DNA from 2 places in the Streptomyces sp. NPDC001927 genome. Region 1 is predicted to be linked to the other one. Evidence: riboswitches for the same ligand, from Rfam matches in the RefSeq annotation. Region 1 holds a riboswitch; the other holds the start of a gene.
What was found. A riboswitch is a leader RNA that binds a small molecule or an ion and turns the genes downstream of it on or off. The one in region 1 is predicted to bind S-adenosylmethionine.
Positions count from the first base shown of each region.

Region 2: another riboswitch for S-adenosylmethionine. It lies ahead of ACWCO8_RS30370 (aminotransferase class V-fold PLP-dependent enzyme); the one in region 1 lies ahead of thrC (threonine synthase).

Region 1 covers NZ_JBSFEN010000010.1:272,951-280,084, forward strand. The annotation lists gene ACWCO8_RS27200 (cold-shock protein) at 17-220, opposite strand; gene ACWCO8_RS27205 (MoaD/ThiS family protein) at 639-917, opposite strand; gene thrC (threonine synthase) at 952-2,259, opposite strand; SAM riboswitch class I at 2,277-2,436, opposite strand; gene ACWCO8_RS27215 (glucosyl-3-phosphoglycerate synthase) at 2,557-3,498, shown strand; gene ACWCO8_RS27220 (DUF11 domain-containing protein) at 3,536-5,362, shown strand; gene ACWCO8_RS27225 (alpha,alpha-trehalose-phosphate synthase (UDP-forming)) at 5,440-6,882, shown strand; gene otsB (trehalose-phosphatase) at 6,918-7,134, opposite strand, start outside.
Region 2 covers NZ_JBSFEN010000012.1:182,240-189,373, forward strand. The annotation lists gene qcrA (cytochrome bc1 complex Rieske iron-sulfur subunit) at 1-415, shown strand, start outside; gene qcrB (cytochrome bc1 complex cytochrome b subunit) at 412-2,037, shown strand; gene trpD (anthranilate phosphoribosyltransferase) at 2,168-3,259, shown strand; SAM riboswitch class IV at 3,368-3,484, shown strand; gene ACWCO8_RS30370 (aminotransferase class V-fold PLP-dependent enzyme) at 3,677-5,080, shown strand; gene ACWCO8_RS30375 (glycerate kinase family protein) at 5,094-6,245, opposite strand; gene ACWCO8_RS30380 (SLC13 family permease) at 6,242-7,134, opposite strand, start outside.

The DNA of each region.
Region 1 (7,134 bases):
GCCGATCGCGCCGTGCTCAGACGGCGAGCTTGACCATGTCCGCCTGCGGACCCTTCTGGCCCTGCGAGATCTCGAACTCGACCCGCTGACCCTCTTCGAGGGTGCGGTATCCGTCCATCTGGATCGCGCTGTAGTGGACGAATACATCCGCACCACCGTCGACCGCGATGAAGCCGTAGCCCTTCTCCGCGTTGAACCACTTGACGGTGCCCTGAGCCATGCCTAACTCCCCTATTACTGGCCCTTGCGCGGGACCCGCACTTCGCGGACCCGGGTCAGACCCTGCGCCGGAACGCGTCGACCGCGGCTGAATGTATCTGCCCAACTGCCCTCTGCAACAGGTCAATCGGACGAGAATTCTGGGCACGCCGTAAAGGAGAATTCCGGAGAATTGAATGAATTCCGGGGCAAGTCGGGCCCGGCAAAGCGCGCAGAAGGTACAGATCGTTCGCGTACTTTGGCTGCTTCTTGTCGCGTGCGGACGCATTCTCATATGCGGCTGGCACGGAGCAGCGGGGTGAAGCCGGGGGGACTTCCCCAACTCTACCGCGTTCAACCATGCAGAATTGCCCCCTCCGCTTCTCTCGCGGAGGGGGCAATTCGGTTACTCGGGGTAAAGCGAGCGCTCGGCCGTGGGCTCAGCAGCCGCCGGCGACCGCCGGGATGATCGAGACGCCCGCGCCGTCCGGCGTCGCCGTCTCCAGGCCCTGCTCGAAGCGGACGTCGTCGTCGTTCACGTAGACGTTCACGAAGCGGCGCAGCTTGCCCTGGTCGTCCAGGACGCGGGCGGCGATGCCCGCGTGGTTCTTCTCCAGGTCGGAGATGACCTCGGACAGGGTCGCGCCCTCCGCCGGAACCTCGGCCTGGCCGCCCGTGTAGGTACGGAGGATGGTGGGGATACGGACCTTGACGCTCATGTGCTGCTGCCTTCCGTGAACGGACGAGTGGGGGTCAGTGGGCCAGGCCGGCGTCGCGGAACGCGTCCAGGCTCGGCTTGATGGTGGCGGTCGCCTGAGAGGTGTCGGCCACCGCGTCGAGGGTCTTGAGGCCGTCGCCGGTGTTGAGCACGACGGTGGTGAGGGTCGGGTCGATGAGGCCGGCCTCGACCAGCTTCTTCGTCACGCCGACCGTCACGCCGCCCGCCGTCTCGGCGAAGATGCCCTCGGTCCGGGCCAGGATCTTGATCGCCTCGACGACCTGCTCGTCGTTCACGTCCTCCACGGCGCCGCCGGTGCGGCGCGCGATGTCGAGGACGTACGGGCCGTCGGCCGGGTTGCCGATGGCGAGCGACTTGGCGATGGTGTTGGGCTTCTGGGGCCGTACGACGTCGTGACCGGCCTTGAAGGCGGCGGACACCGGCGAGCAGCCCTCGGCCTGGGCGCCGAAGATCTTGTACGGCTTGTCCTCGACCAGGCCCAGCTTGATGAGCTCCTGCAGACCCTTGTCGATCTTGGTGAGCTGCGATCCCGAGGCGATCGGGATGACGAGCTGGTCAGGGATGACCCAGCCCAGCTGCTCGCAGATCTCGTACGCGAGCGTCTTGGAGCCCTCGCCGTAGTACGGCCGCAGGTTGACGTTGACGAAGCCCCAGCCCTCGCCCAGCGGGTCGCCGATGAGCTCGGAGCAGAAGCGGTTGACGTCGTCGTAGTTGCCCTCGATGCCGACGAGCTCTCCGCCGTAGACGGCGGCCATGACGACCTTGCCCTGCTCCAGGTCGTGCGGGATGAAGACGCAGGAGCGGAAGCCGGCGCGGGCGGCGGCGGCGCCGACGGCGCCGGCCAGGTTGCCGGTGGAGGAGCAGGAGAGCGTGGTGAAGCCGAAGGCGCGGGCGGCCTCGAGCGCCTGGGCGACGACGCGGTCCTTGAAGGAGTGCGTCGGGTTGCCCGAGTCGTCCTTGACGAAGAGCTTGCCGGGCTCGACGCCCAGTTCGCCGGCGAGGTTGTCGGCCTGGACGAGCTTGGTCCAGCCCGGGTTCAGGTTCGGCTTCTCGGCGACGTCGGCGGGGACGGGCAGCAGCGGGGCGTAGCGCCAGATATTGGCGGGGCCGGCCTCGATCTGCTTGCGCAGCGCCTCGGGGTCACCGACGGGAAGGTCGTACGCGACTTCGAGGGGGCCGAAACACAGCTCACAGGCGAAGATCGGGCCGAGTGCGAAGACTTCGCCGCATTCCCGGCAGGAAAGGCCGGAAGCGGGACCGAGATCGACCGTCCGAGCGGTGTCGGCGGCGGTGGTGTCGGGGGTAGCAGTCTGTACAGCCATGGAGGCGAGGCCCTTTCTCCTCATCTTTCCCATGACGAACATCGCCATGAGACGGATTTGGCACCTTCCCTAGCCGGGAGCCTCGCGGGCGCAGTGCTGACGACTGCGGACGAGTGACCGACTGGAGGGTTGCCGGGGCTTCAACGGGCCGTTTCCCTCTGCCCCTCTGGATGAGCGGTATTCGATTGTGTGACGCGGGTGGCACCCCGACATGCATCGGGCATCCGCGTTGTTCAAGACTGTAACCGAAGGCCCGGAGGGTTGGACCTGCCGTCCGAACCGCGAGATGGAGATCACGTGCTGGAGGAAGTGGAGCGCTGGCTGGGTCGGCGGTCCTGGTCCGTGGCGGACCGAAGACTCGACCGCGTCCTGGCGGCGAAGCACGGGACGACGGTCAGCGTCGTGCTGCCCGCGCTGAACGAGGAGGCGACGGTCGGCGAGATCGTCTCCGTCATCCGGCGCGAGCTGATGACCGAGGCCGTTCCGCTCGTGGACGAACTGGTGGTGATCGACTCCGGTTCCACCGACCGTACGGCGGAGGTGGCGGCGGCGGCCGGGGCGCGGGTGGTGGCGCGGGACGCGATCCTGCCCCGGATACCCGCCGTGCCCGGCAAGGGCGAGGTGCTGTGGCGGTCACTGATGGTGACCGAGGGGGACATCGTCTGCTTCGTCGACGCGGATCTGCGGGACTTCTCCGCGGACTTCGTCACCGGCATCGTCGGCCCGCTGCTCACCGACCAGGACGTCGACTTCGTGAAGGCGATGTACGACCGCCCGCTCGGCGACACCCCAGGTCAGGGTGGTCGGGTGACGGAGCTGGTGGCGCGGCCGCTGCTCAATCTGCACTGGCCGCAGCTGGCCGGATTCGTGCAGCCGCTGGGCGGCGAGTACGCGGCGCGCCGTTCGCTGCTCGAACGGCTGCCGTTCCCGGTCGGTTACGGAGTGGAGCTGGGCCTGCTCGTGGACGCGCTGCACACGGTCGGTCTGGACGCCCTCGCGCAGGTGGACGTCGGGGTCCGCAAGCACCGGCACCAGGACGGGCAGGCGCTGGGCCGGATGGCGGCGGCGATCTACCGGACGGCGCAGCTGCGGCTCTCCCGTGGCCATCTGGTGCGGCCGCGGCTCACCCAGTTCGAGCGCGGCGAGGAGGGCTTCACTCCGCACACGTACGCGGTGGACACGGAGGAGCGGCCGCCGATGGTGGAGATCGCGGAGTACGCGCACCGCCGCGTGGCGTAACGCCGAATGATGGTGATTTTTGCCTATCTTCCGTTTCATGCGGTTCAAGAATCGGATGATCATGTCGCCGGCGGCGCTCGTCCTCGCCGCCGGCTCACTCGGCTCGCTCTCCCTCGCCGTGGCCGGTCCCGCCGCGGCCGACGTGGTGGAGCCCTTCGGCAAGCGCTACGACGAGTCGCTGTACGGCGACTTCACGACCATCGGCAACACGGTCATGGGCTGCCCCACGGCCCCCGCCGACCTGGCCGCGCGCTGCGCCGGCGCCGCCTCAGGGCAGGGGCGCGACAACAACAACACCTTCGCCATGAAGCGGATCAACACCGCCTCCATGGACGCCGGTTACGGCTCCAGCACCGGCCATGTCGTCGTCCCGGCCGGGGCGAAGGTCGCGTACGCCCGGCTGTTCTGGGGCGGCAACGACGGCACGTACAAGGGGCCGAGCGGGGCGCAGCTGAAGCGCTGCGACATCTCCGGCGCCGATGTGGTGACCTCGCCGGGCGACCACGCCACGACCGCGCCGCACATCAGGGTCGGGGCGGGTCCTGAGACGGCGGTCTCGATCGACAGCTTGGTGACGGACCCGGCGGACACCCGTGGCCCGCACTACTACACGGGCGAGTCGGACGTGACGTCCGCGTTCGAGGGCGTGACCGGCACGGACGCGCAGATCTCGGTCGGCGGCATCTGGGCGCCGGACGGCAAGGGCTGCGTGGCGGGCTGGTCCCTGACGGTCGTCTACGCGTTCCCGGGCCCCGACCCGACCCACGCCCCTGACCGCCGCAACGTGTACGTCTACGGCGGGCACGTCCTGCAGCGCTCCACCTCCCCCGCGACCACGGTCACCGTGGACGGCTTCCACCGGACGACGGGCAAGGCGCGGGCGAGCGTGACGGCGTACGAGGGCGACTGGAACACGCCCGGCGACACCTTCCTCGTCGACGGCAAGAACGTCACCGAGGCGCACACGGGCAACACCGACAACTTCTTCGTCGGCGAGGACGACGGCGCCGTCGCGCCGAAGCTGACGAACAACCTCTCCATCGACGCCAAGGCCTTCGACATCCCGGACGGCGCGATCCCGGTGGGCGCGCGGTCGGCGGAGCTGACGTTCACCACGACGGGCGACACGTACGTGCCCTCGGGCCTGGCCTTCTCCGTACCGGTGCCGGACCTGGAGATCACCAAGACGGCGAGCCCGACGAAGGTGAGGCCGGGCGACACCCTGACGTACACGGTCACCGCGAAGAACATCAGCCGGCTGGACCACCCGAACGCCAAGTTCAGCGACGACCTGACCGGCAACCTGGACGACGCCGCCTACCTGGGCGACGCGAAGGCGACGCTCGGCAAGGTCACGTACGACGCGCCGAAGATCGGCTACGTCGGTGACATCCCGGCCGGGCAGACGGCGACGGTCACGTACTCGGTGAAGGTCCACGACCCGGTGCGCGGCGACGGCACGCTCCGCAACAGCGTCGAGGTCGAGTCCCCGCGCTCGAACTGCGGCGAGGGCAGTGAGGACCCGGCGTGCGCGGTGACCCCGGTCCTGGATCCGCCGAGGCCGAGCCCGAAGCCGGCTCCGTCGAAGCCGGAGCCGGAGCGGGAGCCGTCGGCCCCGGTGGATCCCACCCCAACGGAGTCGGAGGTGGCGCCGACCCCCGCACCGACCACCCACCAGCCCCGCCCGACCCCCCACGTCCCGGACGGCCCGGACATCCCGCAGGGCCCGCACGGTCCCGGCGGCTCGATGGCCGAGACCGGCTCCAGCGGTGAGCGGCTCTGGCTGCTCGGCGGCCTCGCCCTCGCCCTGGCCGCGACCGGTCTGGTGGCGAAGGCGGCTCTGCGCGGACGCCGCGACCACTGAGCCGTGACGAGGGGCGAGGATTCGCCAGAGTCGTATACGTACGTTTGAGCGTTTACGTGACGGGCTAGGTTCGCCACATGGCTTCTGTGCTCGTCGCGTCCAACCGGGGTCCTGTCTCGTACGCCCTCGCCGCCGACGGCACACTCAGTGCCCGGCGCGGCGGGGGCGGTCTCGTCTCGGGGCTGAGCGCGATCTCCTCCCAGGACAGCGTGTGGGTGTGCGCGGCCCTGGGGGAGGGCGACCGCGAGGCGGTCAGGCGCGGGGAGTCCGAGCCGGGCGTGCGGATGCTGGACATCGACCCGGAGGTGTACGCCGACGCGTACAACGGGATCGCGAACTCGGTCCTGTGGTTCCTCCACCACCACCTGTACGAGATCCCGCGCGAGCCGGTCTTCGACGCGGAGTTCCGCCGCCGCTGGGAGTCGTACCGCGCCTACAACCGGGCCTTCGCCGAGGAGCTGGCGGCGCGGGCGGACGAGGGCGCGGCGGTCCTGGTGCAGGACTACCACCTGGCGCTGGTCCCGGGGCAGCTGCGCGAGCTCCGCCCCGACCTGCGGATCGGCCACTTCACGCACACGCCGTGGGCGCTGCCGGAGTACATGCGGATGCTGCCGGAGGACGTCCGCGAGGAGCTGCTCTGGGGGATGCTCGGCGCGGACGAGCTGGGTTTCCACACCTGGGCATGGGCGCAGGCGTTCATCACCGGCGCGCACATCCACGGCCCGGCGGGCGAGGCCGACGGCTTCTGGCGCAGCGACGACCCCTGGCGCGGGGTGGAGCACCGCAGGGCGGGCGGCGAGCCCCGGCGCACCCGGGTGCACGTCTTCCCGCTGGGCGTGGACGCCGACGACCTCCGGTCCCTCGCCCACACCCCCGAGGTCGACGACCGGCTGGCCGCGCTGCGGGCCGAGATCGGCGACCGCAGGACGATCGTGCGGGTGGACCGCACGGAGCTGTCGAAGAACATCGTCCGCGGCCTGCTGGCGTACCGGGAGCTGCTCCAGGAGCACCCGGAGTGGCGCGGCAAGGTCGTCCACATGGCCTCGGCGTACCCCTCCCGCCAGGACCTGGAGGTCTACCGCGCGTACACGGCGTCGGTCGCGGAGCTGGCGGAGCGGATCAACACGGAGTTCGGCACGGACGACTGGCAGCCGGTACTCCTGTCGGTACGGGACGACTTCCCCCGCTCGCTCGCCGCGTACCGCCTCGCGGACGTGGCCCTGATCAACCCGGTCCGCGACGGGATGAACCTGGTCGCGAAGGAGATCCCGGTGGTCTCGGAGGCCGGCTGCGCCCTGGTCCTGTCGACGGGCGCGGGCGCCTACGAGGAACTCCACGAGGACGCCCTGACGGTCAACCCGTACGACATCTCGGAGACCGCCCGCGCCCTCCACCGCGCCCTGACCATGCCCCCCGCCGAACGCGCGGACCGCACGAAGCGCCTGGCCGCCGCCGCGACGGCGCTGCCGCCGCAGCGGTGGTTCCTGGAGCAGCTGGAGGCGCTGCGGGCGGGTTCCTAGGGCCTGAGCCCCAGGAACCCGCCCGGCGCAGGCCCTCAGGTGCCCGCGCCCTCCCGTACCGCCTCCGCCAGGTCCGCCAGGAAGCGGACCACGCCCGCCGGTCCCGAGACCGACAGGTCGGCGCGGTCGGAGAGTTCCTGGACCTCCGTCGAGCCGCTGCAGACGAGCAGGCCCGGGGTGCCGTCCGAGCGGAGTTTCTCGACCGCCGCGAAGGCCGGCAGGTCGCCCAGGTCGTCGCCCGCGTAGAGGACG
Region 2 (7,134 bases), on a different contig from region 1:
TCCCGAGGACGTCGCCGTCGGTTCGCTGACCTTCGCGATGCCCGAGGGCCTCACGGAGCACGACCACGACTTCCAGGTCCAGATCGCCAAGGCCGCCCTGATGATCGTCCGGATCCAGCCGGAGGACATCAAGGACAAGCGCGAGCTGGAGTGGTCGCACGAGGGCATCGTCGCCTTCTCGAAGATCTGCACCCACGTCGGCTGCCCGATCTCGCTGTACGAGCAGCAGACCCACCACGTGCTCTGCCCGTGCCACCAGTCCACCTTCGACCTCTCCGACGGCGCCCGTGTCATCTTCGGCCCGGCCGGTCACGCCCTTCCGCAGCTGCGGATCGGTGTGAACGACAAGGGCAACCTGGAGGCGCTCGGCGACTTCGACGAGCCCGTCGGCCCTGCCTTCTGGGAGCGCGGATGAGCACTGTGACCGATACGAAGAAGAAGGCACCCGCCGGCGAGCGGGTGGCCGACTGGGCCGACGGCCGCCTGGGGATCTACTCCCTGGCCAAGGCCAACATGCGGAAGATCTTCCCGGACCACTGGTCCTTCATGCTGGGTGAGATCTGCCTCTACAGCTTCCTGATCATCATCCTCACGGGTGTGTATCTGACGCTGTTCTTCCACCCGTCGATGAACGAGGTGGAGTACCACGGCAGCTACATCCCGCTGCAGGGTCAGCTGATGTCCGAGGCGTTCAACTCGACCATGCACATCTCCTTCGATGTGCGCGGTGGTCTGCTCATCCGGCAGATCCACCACTGGGCGGCGCTGATCTTCCTCGCCGGCATGTTCGTGCACATGATGCGCGTGTTCTTCACCGGCGCGTTCCGCAAGCCGCGTGAGATCAACTGGCTGTTCGGCTTCCTGCTGTTCTTCCTGGGCATGTTCACCGGCTTCACCGGTTACTCGCTCCCGGACGACCTGCTCTCCGGCACCGGTGTCCGCTTCATGCAGGGCGCGATCCTGTCCGTGCCGATCATCGGCACGTACCTGTCGATGTTCCTGTTCGGCGGGGAGTTCCCCGGCGGCGACTTCGTCGCCCGGTTCTACTCGGCGCACGTCCTGCTGCTGCCCGGCATCATGCTCGGTCTGGTGGTCGCCCACCTGATCCTGGTCTTCTACCACAAGCACACGCAGTTCGAGGGCCCCGGCCGTACGAACAAGAACGTCGTGGGCATGCCGCTGCTGCCGGTCTACATGGCCAAGGCCGGAGGCTTCTTCTTCCTGGTCTTCGGTGTCATCGCGGTCATCGCGGCGATCGCCTCGATCAACCCGATCTGGGCGCTCGGCCCGTACCGCCCGGACCAGGTGTCCACCGGCGCCCAGCCCGACTGGTACATGGGCTTCGCCGAGGGTCTGATCCGTGTCATGCCGGGCTGGGAGATCAACCTCTGGGGCCACACGCTCGTCCTGGGCGTGATGATCCCGCTGGCGATCTTCCCGGCGGTCCTCGCGGCCATCGCGGTCTACCCGTTCATCGAGTCGTGGATCACCGGCGACAAGCGCGAGCACCACATCGCGCAGCGCCCGCGCAACGCTCCGACGCGCACCGCCTTCGGTGTCGCCTGGATCACCGCGTACATGATCATGCTCGTCGGTGGTGGAAACGACCTCTGGGCCACCCACTTCCACCTGTCGATCAACTCGATCACCTGGTTCGTCCGGATCTTCTTCTTCGTCGGACCGGTCATCGCGTTCGTCGTCACCAAGCGGATCTGCCTCGGCCTCCAGCGCCGGGACAAGGACAAGGTGCTGCACGGACGCGAGTCCGGCATCATCAAGCGCCTGCCGCACGGTGAGTTCGTCGAGGTCCACCAGCCGCTCAGCCAGGGCGAGCTGTACAAGCTCACGGCGCACGAGCAGAACCAGCCGGCCGAGCTCGGCCCGCTGGTCGACGAGAACGGCGTCGAGCGCAAGGTCGGCCGCATGGAGAAGCTCCGCGTCAAGCTCAGCAAGGGCTACTACGGCGAGGACCACCAGATCGCCAAGCCGACCGCCGAGGAGTACAAGGAGATCACGAGCGGCCACGGCCACCACTGATCACCTGATCGCCTGACCGCAAGGTCGCCACAGCGAGAGCCCCGTCCATTCGATGGACGGGGCTCTTTGCCGTGCTCCCGGATCGATAGGGTGGGACCTGTATTCCGTTACGTGATGACCAGGAGCTGCCATGAGCGCTGCGACCCCCGCTGGAGGCGAGTACAGGGCGGGCCTCCCCCTGGCTTCGACCGGGGGGACCCCCACCTGGCCTGGCGTCCTCGACGGACTGCTGACCGGCCGCGACCAGAGCGCCGAGGACACCGCCTGGGCCATGGACCGCATCCTGCGCGGTGAGGCCACCGACGCGCAGATCGCCGGCTTCGCCGTCGCCCTGCGCGCCAAGGGCGAGACCGTCGACGAGATCACCGGGCTCGTCCGCACGATGTACGAGCACGCCAACCTGATCGAGGTCCCAGGACCGTCCGTCGACATCGTCGGCACCGGCGGCGACGGCGCCAAGACCGTCAACATCTCCACCATGTCCGCGATCGTGGTGGCCGGCACCGGGGCGAAGGTCGTCAAGCACGGCAACCGGGCCGCCTCCAGCGCGAGCGGTGCCTCCGACGTCCTGGAGAAGCTGGGCGTCAACCTCGAACTGACCCCGAAGCGGGTCGCCGAGGTCGCGGACGAGGCCGGGATCACCTTCTGCTTCGCCGTGAAGTTCCACCCGGCGCTGCGCCACGTGGCGGCGGCCCGGAAGGAGCTCGGCATCCGGACCACCTTCAACTTCCTCGGTCCGCTCACCAACCCGGCCCGCGTCAAGGCCCAGGCGACTGGTGTCGCCGACGCCCGGATGGCCCCGATCATGGCCGGAGTGCTCGCCGAGCGCGGCTCCTCCGCGCTGGTCTTCCGCGGCGACGACGGCCTGGACGAGCTGACGACCACGGCCACCTCACGGGTCTGGGTGGTACGGGACGGCCAGGTGCGCGAGGAGGCCTTCGACCCGAGGGACGTCGGCATCGAGCTGGTCCCGGTGGAGGCCCTGCGCGGCGCCGACGCCTCGTACAACGCGGACGTGGCGCGCCGGCTGCTGGCGGGTGAGACCGGTCCCGTACGGGACGCGGTCCTGCTGAACTCGGCGGCGGCGCTCGTGGCGCTGCACCCGGGGTCGGGCACCCTGGCGGAGCAGCTGCGCGAGGGGATCGCGCGGGCGGCCGAGTCGATCGACTCGGGGGCCGCCCGGAAGGCGCTGGAGCGCTGGGTGGCGGCGAGCAACGCGTAGCGCCGGCGCGCGGCAGAGGGGTCCGGGTTTGTCCGGGCCCCTTTTTCGCGTCCCGGATCCCGGACACGGGTTGCGCCGGAGCGATCACCTGACATAGCTTCTTGGCCAGGTCATGAGTGACAGCTACGAAGCCCCGGCTTGCTGTCCGGCAACCCTCCGTCCGTGGCGGGGTGCCCCGGGTGAAGACCAGGCCGTGGACAGCAAGGTCCGCGGCAAGCGCGGACCCCTGCGACACCCTGGGGTCCTGGTCCTCAAGGGAGCAGTCTCGTGAGCAAGCGAATGCGATAGGGCCTTCGGCCCCGTTTCCCCACCCTCCGCACGCCGTGTCGTGTGTCGAGGCAACACCCGTACGAGGCACCCACATCGTGCTGCCCTGCGGGCCCTTCGCTGCCCCAGTCCTGCCAGGGAGATACCGCCATGTCCGCGTACCCGAACGCCACCGTCACCACTGCCGCCACCGCCGCCGACGCCGAATCCGCCGACCCCTGCTGTGCCGCTCCGCTCCCGGTCCTCGGGCGGGACGTCACCGTGCCGCTCGTGACCGGCGGCGAGGTCACGTACGCCGCGCTCGACTACGCGGCCAGCGCGCCGGCCCTGCAGCGGGTGTGGGACGACGTCGCCGCGTACGCCCCGTACTACGGCAGCGTCCACCGGGGCGCCGGGTACCTCTCGCAGCTCTCCACCGACCTGTTCGAGAACAGCCGCGTCACGGTCGCCGAGTTCCTCGACTGCCGCCCCGAGGACCAGGTCGTCTTCACCCGCTCCACCACCGACTCGCTCAACCTGCTCGCCCAGGTCGTCCCCGAGGGGTGCGAGGTCTTCGTCTTCGAGACCGAGCACCACGCCTCGCTCCTGCCGTGGCAGGACGCCCGGGTCACCTACCTCAACGCGCCCCGCACGCCCGCCCAGGCCGTCGAGACCCTGGAGCGCGCCCTCGCCGACCGCGACCCCTACGGCCCGGCCCTCGTCTGCGTGACCGGTGCCTCGAACGTCACCGGTGAGCTGTGGCCGGTCAAGGAGTTGGCCGCCGCCGCCCACGCGCACGGCGCCCGGATCGTCCTCGACGCCGCCCAGCTCGCGCCCCACCACCCCGTCTCCGTACGGGAGTTGGACGTGGACTGGGTCGCGTTCTCGGGGCACAAGCTGTACGCCCCGTTCGGTTCGGGCGTCCTCGCGGGCCGCGCCGACTGGCTCCAGGACGCCGAGCCGTACCTCGCCGGTGGTGGCGCCTCCAAGAAGGTCGCCCGCCGCGCCGACGGCGGGGTCGACGTCGAGTGGCACACCACGGCCGCCCGCCACGAGGCCGGTTCGCCGAACGTCATCGGCGTCTACTCCATCGCCTCCGCCTGCAAGGCGCTCACCGAGGCCGGTTTCGACCAGCTCGTCGCCCGCGAGCAGCACCTCATCGACACCGTCCGCGCGGGCCTCGCCGAGGTGCCCGAGGTGAAGGTGCTCTCGCTCTTCGGCGACGACGCGCCGCGCGTCGGCGTCATCTCCTTCGTCGTCGAGGGGTGGAACAGCTCGCACTTCGCCGCCGCGCTCTCCGCCGAGTACGGCATCGGCGTCCGCGACGGCCTCTTCTGCGCCCACCCGCTCGTCCGCACCCTGCTCGGCAGCGACCCGCAGACCCAGGGCGAGTGCGGCGCGCCCGAGGCCGCGCCCGGCGAGAAGTCGCTCAACGCGATCCGGGTCAGCTTCGGCGCCGGTACGCCCGACGAGCACGTGGAGCGTTTCGTACGGGCCGTGAAGGAGCTCGTCCGGGACGGCGCGCAGTGGAAGTACCGCACCGAGGACGGCCGTTGCGTCCCGGACCGCGGCTGACGATCAGGGCTGTTCAGGCCGCCAGCCGGGTGCCCAGCAGGACCATCCGCAGAGCGCGCTCGGCCGCGTCGGCGAGGAACTCCGCGCCCCGGTCGAGCGCCTCGGGCAGCGCCATCGGGGCGGGCAGGATCGAGCCGTAGGCGTCCACCCCCACCGCCCGTACGTGGTGGGCGCCCTTGCCGAGGGTGCCCGCGAGGGCGAGGACGGGGACGCCGTGGGCCTTGGCCCGACGGGCCACCTCGGCGGGGATCTTGCCGCGTACGGTCTGCCCGTCGAGGGCGCCCTCGGCCGTGATGACCAGGTCGGCGCGGGCGAGCCGGGCGTCCAGGTCGATCCGGTCGAGCAGCACCTCGAACCGGGGCAGCAGCCGGGCGCCGAGCGCGGCGAGCCCGGCGCCGAGACCGCCCGAGGCGCCTGTGCCCGGGGCGGTCCGCAGTGCGACCGGGACCGGCAGGTCGCGGCCGAGGACGGCGGCCCACCGCTCCAGGGCCGCCGACAACTCCTCGACCTGCTCCGGGCTCGCGCCCTTCTGCGGGCCGAAGACCCGCGCCACGCCCCGCTCGCCGCACAGCACGTTGTACGGATTGCAGGCCACGAGGAGCTCGGCCTCGTCAAGGCGGGGGTCCAGGCCCGTCGCGTCGATCCGGTCGAGGCGGTTCAACGCCATTCCACCTAGGGGGAGTTCGGCTCCTTCGGTGTCCAGGAGTCGGGCGCCGAGGGCCTGGAGCGCGCCCGCGCCGCCGTCCGAGGTGCCCGAGTCGCCGCAGCCGACCAGGACGCGGCGCGCCCCGGCGTCCAGCGCGGCCCGGATCAGCTCGCCGACCCCGAAGGTCGTCGTGGCGCCCGGGTCGCGCCGCCCGGCCGGCACCAGCGAGAGGCCCGCGACGGCCGCCATCTCGACCACCGCGGAGTCGGGGGCGAGGAGCGCGAAGTGGGTCCGGACGGGTGAGCCCAGCGGGCCGGTCGCGACCCGGGGCACGAGCCTGCCCCCGGTCGCGGCCGCCAGGGCCCGCGCCGTACCCTCACCGCCGTCGACCAGCGGGATCAGGTCGAGCACGGCGTCCGGGCAGGCCCTGCGCACCCCCTCGGCGATGGCCTCGGCGGCCTCGGGAGCGGAGAGGGACTCCTTGAAACCGCTGGGGGCGACGGCGATACGGAAGGTCATGGCTGGGACTCCAGAAGGACGGGCACGCCGAGCAGCGGCCAGACGAAGAGGGCGAAGCACAGCACGAGCGCGGCGCTGAGCGGGGCGAGCACGGCGGAGAGCCGCAGCAGATGGCCCGGGGTGAAGGTGGGGACGCCGTCGGGTGGTTCGGCGAAGAGCGCGACCGGTTTCGCGGAGGCGGGCAGCGTCTGGCAGAAACCGGCCGCCGCCGTCGAGGCGAGCGCGGCGGCCACCGGGTTGACCCCGGCGGCGACCGCCGCCGCGATCACCAGCGGGACGAGCACGGAGGAGCGGGCGGAGCGCGACTGGAGGACCAGGTGCGCGGCCGTGCCGACCACCACGACCGCCGCGAGGAACCCCCAGGCGGGTATCCCGTCCACCGGAAGACCGCCGACCAGCCAGCTGGCCGCGCCCGAGTCGACGAGCGCCACGCCCATCGCGGTGGTCGCCGCCATGAACAGGAGCATCGGCCAGGGCACCGACCCGAGCCCCTCCTTGAGCCGTACCGTCCCCAGCGCCGGCGAGGAGGCCACCACCGCGCCGATCAGCGCCACCACCGCGGGGGACACCCCGTGGAGCGGCTCCGAGCACCAGAGCGCGACCACCGTGCCGAGCAGCAGCAGACAGCGGGTCTCCGCCGTGGTGAGCGGTCCCGAGACGGCGGTGGGGGAGTGCTCCTGGAGCTGGGCGACCGTGATCCGCACCGGCTCGCGCCGGTCCGCGCGGCGGGTCGTCGTCCACAGCACGGTCTCCGCCGCCAGATGGGAGGACACCACCGCGAGCGGCAGCCCGAGCACCAGCCACTCCACGAAACCGATCCGCTCACCCGTCCGTTCCAGGAGCAGGCTCACCGTGATGAGGTGCGCGCCCGCGCCGATCAGCGTGGCCA